Regions from separate parts of the Alteromonas sp. KC3 genome, predicted to be linked through region 2. Evidence: predicted binding sites of a transcription regulator. Region 2 holds the regulator's gene; the other holds the start of a gene.
What was found. Region 2 encodes ArgR, which controls arginine synthesis, uptake and breakdown. Its sites were predicted from a motif close to ANTGAATANNTATTCANT; they were not measured.

Region 1 (2,208 bases), 310 kb from region 2:
TGGCGAATATTGCTTTGAAGCTCTCGATTCAAGAACACGTCTTCTTCGCGAAGACTTTCAAGTTGGCTTACCACTTCTTTCAAATTTGTGCGTGAATTTTCCAGTTGCTTAATAAGCTCGCTGAAAAAATACAGCACCCATGGAGCGGATAGCATGGTGAGCACAACTGCGCTTATGAAATCATCGGGCTGAACTTGGCTTCCCATACTCACGCGGATAACATATGAACCGCCCAACGTGAACACCAATGACAGCACTACGAAGAGAATGCTGAGTTTCAATGTGCCAAAACGTTGAACAAATTGAGCAAACCGAATTGCCCAAGAATCGTTTGGTGAATCTGAATGCATGTACGTCTAATCTAAGCTTATTTTGCCCCTATCCTAGCAGGCTTTGTGCGCTTCGGGAATGTACAACGTAATTGCCGTCATTTACTTGGTAACTTTTCACTAACTTCATTGATGTATCGCGTGTTTACCCAACCCGTAGCAGTGTATGACACTCTGGCCCACTCTCCCTGCTTTTCGATAATGGTAAGCTTATCGCCTTTGTTGACCTCACCTTGTATTTTCTCGAAGTCTGTACCCGGGCCTAAGCGGACATTTAGTGTGCTTGCATTCACACTAGCTCGCTTTTTGCTCACAACTTCCCGTTCAGCGCTGTTAAAAGCACTTTTCGCTGATATTTTTGTTTCTCTCGCAGGCTCTATTTTTATGTTCAGCAACCTCGCGCGCAATTCGTCAAGGGGAAACGCAGGACCCGGGTCAATCTTTCTTACTGGTGCGATTTCTTCGTGGCCAACAATCACCTTTATGTGATAACGCTGACACAACGCTTTACACAAAGCATACGTTCTCGCGATTTGCTCATCGGTAAACTTGTGCCAGTAGGTTTTTGCCGTTTGGTTTCGATGTACAGCTTCAACAACATCATCTTGGTGGCATGTTTTTCCGAACCACGTTTTAAACTCGCCTCGACTATTTTGCGTTAACTGTCCTGCATTATCTAACTCAATGCCTATTGAATACCGATTGAGATTTGTTCTGCCTTTGTAACTACTTTTACCCGCATGCCATGCAATCTTATTGGTCGGCAGCATTTGGACAATGTCACCATTTCTGCCAATCGCAAAGTGGGCGGAAACGTTGCTATCAGGATTTGTCATTACATCTACAGAAGAGGCTAAACTACTTCCAGCTGTGAAATGAATGACAATTGTGTCAGGCAAATCTTCATCAAAACTGCCAGAAGAATTAGGCGATGGGGAGAAACTGACATTTGGACCATTGAGTAAATGGGATTTCATCACGAGGGTACTTGATGGTACGAAAGATGAAGTCGGCATAAAAATCCTTTTAAGTAGATGTTTGCAGTAGCACTGCGTACATCTATTCAGTGCATATTTATTGGCTTGATTAAGATCACCACACTTTACATTAGCTCACTTTTTAACCAATATAGCAAACATCAATTTCAAGTGGAACTTGATGTTTACATCTACATAAAAATACATTCCTTAGCCCATTGACAACATAAAACAATAAAATCAAAGCATAATTATTCACAACCACTTTTTAAATGAGAGCCGTTATCATTTGAAGATACACTAATCAAGACGTTAATAAAATTATAACAACTCCATTACAAACTATATTTCACGACTATATGACACTGAAAAATATAGATTTTTACCGAGTTATACTAATTCACTATATCAGTGACACTTTTTACGTTTGATTTTAGATTTTAATGTGGGTATTTTGTACGGCCCGCATCGCAATAATGCATAAAAATGCGGAAAGACTGGAATCCTCTAATAATAAATAAACGACAAGAAAGGCGCAGGCCGCACGCAATAACGCGTGTGAGCACAAAAGACGTCTAACCATGTTGTGATACGCAAACCTAGGCGCATCTACACGCAACGCATACCTTGCCCAGTCAAAAGGTTGAAGGAGTTAAGAGATGAGTTTATATAATCCCAATGATTCCCGGGACAACTGCGGGTTTGGCTTAATCGCCCACACCCACGGGGAAGCCAGTCATGAATTGGTAACAACTGCAATTCACGGCCTAGACCGTATGCAGCATCGTGGCGGTATCGCCGCAGACGGGAAAACCGGTGATGGCTGTGGTTTACTACTGCAAAAACCGGATGCGTTCTTCCATGCAATCGCCGAAGAAAATGGCTGGAAACTCAGCAAAAAA
Region 2 (2,208 bases):
CCGCGTAGGCCTTCAAGCATGTCGTTTTTCGCTTTTTCTTCGAATGCGCTAAGCTCGCCATATGGCAAGATTTCTTCAACACCGTTTGCGCCTAGGCGAACTGGGTGTGCGAAGAATGCTGCGTCGTCGCTGTCGTCAGTTTGTACGTAAGTGTACTCAACAACGTTCTCACCTTGCATTGCTGCAACTAGAGATAGACAGAAACGCGCTGCTGCTTGACCCATAGATAGGGTTGCAGAGCCGCCGCCTGCTTTTGCTTCAACAACTTCAGTACCTGCGTTCTGGATACGCGTTGTTAGGCTAGCAACTTCTTCGTCTGTGAACTCTACACCTTCAACTTGTGAAAGAAGAGGAAGGATTGTAGTACCAGAGTGACCACCGATTACCGGTACGTGTACAGAAGATACGTCTACACCTTTAAGCTCAGCAACAAACGTTTCAGCACGGATAACGTCAAGCGTAGTTACACCGAAAAGCTTGTTCTTGTCGTAAACGCCTTTTGCTTTTAGCGTTTCTGCTGCAATCGCAACAGTTGTGTTTACAGGGTTAGTGATGATACCAACACACGCGTTCGGGCAGTTATCAGCTACACCTTCAATTAGGTTCTTAACAATGCCGGCGTTGATGTTGAACAGATCAGAACGATCCATACCTGGCTTACGAGGCATACCAGCTGGGATAAGAACAACGTCAGATCCAGTTAGTGCTTCAGCTAGGTCATCTTTACCGTGACCGGTTACTTTTACTGCAGTGGGGATGTGGCTCAAATCAACAGCAACACCAGGAACAACTGGCGCTACGTCGTAAAGCGCTAATTCTGAACCTGCTGGCAATTGTGTTTTCAACAACAAAGACAGCGCCTGACCAATACCACCGGCAGCACCTAACACGGCTACTTTCATACCATTTCTCCTATGGGATTACTTCACGTATTTAAACGGAACGTCACACTAATGCAACGCGGGGGAAAACTCAATCACCGGATCGTCTTATTAACGTTATTTTTAGCGATTTTTATGCGATATTCATTATCATGAATGATTATGCAAACAAATTGCGCAAAGTCCACCTGTGGGGCACAATATAGCAACAATAAATAAAAACCTTTTTAACGAACGATAGAATAGAAAGAGCGCTAATGGCTAACGCAAAACAAGAGCAACTGATAAAAGCTTTCAAAGAAATACTTAAAGCAGAGAGTTACGGTTCACAAGGCGAAATTGTTGATGCTTTAAAAGCACAAGGTTTTGACAATATTAGCCAGTCCAAAATATCTCGCATGCTAAGTAAGTTTGGTGCGGTGCGCACGCGTAACGCCCGAGGTGACATGGTGTATTGCTTACCGCCAGAACTCGGTATGCCTACAGCAAAAAGCCCGCTTAAACAGTTGGTGCTGGATATTGTTCATAACAACGTGATGGTAATCATTAGAACAAGCCCAGGCGCAGCACAGCTTATTGCACGCCTTCTCGACTCCCTAAGCAAAAAAGACGGCGTGCTAGGGACTATTGCTGGCGACGATACTATTTTTATTGCACCGGCAGATGTATCGAACATAGAAGAGCTTCGTCAACGCGTAGAAGACTTGTTCGAAAACGTATAGGTTTACTGTCGAATAGCAAAAAGCCGCGAGGCCTTGTGGAGGGTTCGCGGCTTTTTTGCATCTAATCGTGACGCTACGACAACAAATTAATAAGCGCGTCAGCAGCCGGACGAGACGATGGCGGATTTTGCCCGGTCACCAACAGTCCGTCACTACACACTTTCACAGCAAAATCATCGGCACTTTCATACTTACCGCCTTTTTTAACCAACTCATCTTCGACTAAGTACGGCACCACATCGGTAAGTTCCATTGCAGCCTCTTCGCTGTTTGAAAAACCGGTTACCGCTTTTCCATCAACTAAGTACTTACCCTCTGGGTCTTTAACATCTTTAAGTACAATCGGTGCGTGGCAGACTGCACCTACCGGTTTTTTCGCTGCAATAGTGTCTTCAATTAGCTTAATTGAATGCGCGTTATCCGATAAGTCCCAAAGTGGGCCATGTCCACCTGGATAAAACACCGCATCGAACTCGTCGGCTCTTACATCTTCTAGCGGAATTGTTGAGGCTACAGCACTGCGAGCAACTTCATCTTTTGTGTAACGGATAGCGTCATCTGTCATGGCGTCATCCGTCAAACTGTTGGGGTCAATTGGCACTTGC

Region 1: a site for ArgR is predicted at 1,549-1,566, ahead of JN178_RS15590 (N-acetylmuramoyl-L-alanine amidase). Genes of this name have one in related genera too.

Annotation. Positions count from the first base shown of each region.
Region 1 covers NZ_AP024235.1:3,514,315-3,516,522, forward strand. Annotated here, with positions in the region: gene arcB (aerobic respiration two-component sensor histidine kinase ArcB) at 1-350, opposite strand, end outside; gene JN178_RS15590 (N-acetylmuramoyl-L-alanine amidase) at 428-1,345, opposite strand; gene gltB (glutamate synthase large subunit) at 1,966-2,208, shown strand, end outside.
Region 2 covers NZ_AP024235.1:3,829,295-3,831,502, forward strand. Annotated here, with positions in the region: gene mdh (malate dehydrogenase) at 1-902, opposite strand, end outside; gene argR (transcriptional regulator ArgR) at 1,139-1,603, shown strand; gene JN178_RS16930 (type 1 glutamine amidotransferase domain-containing protein) at 1,677-2,208, opposite strand, start outside.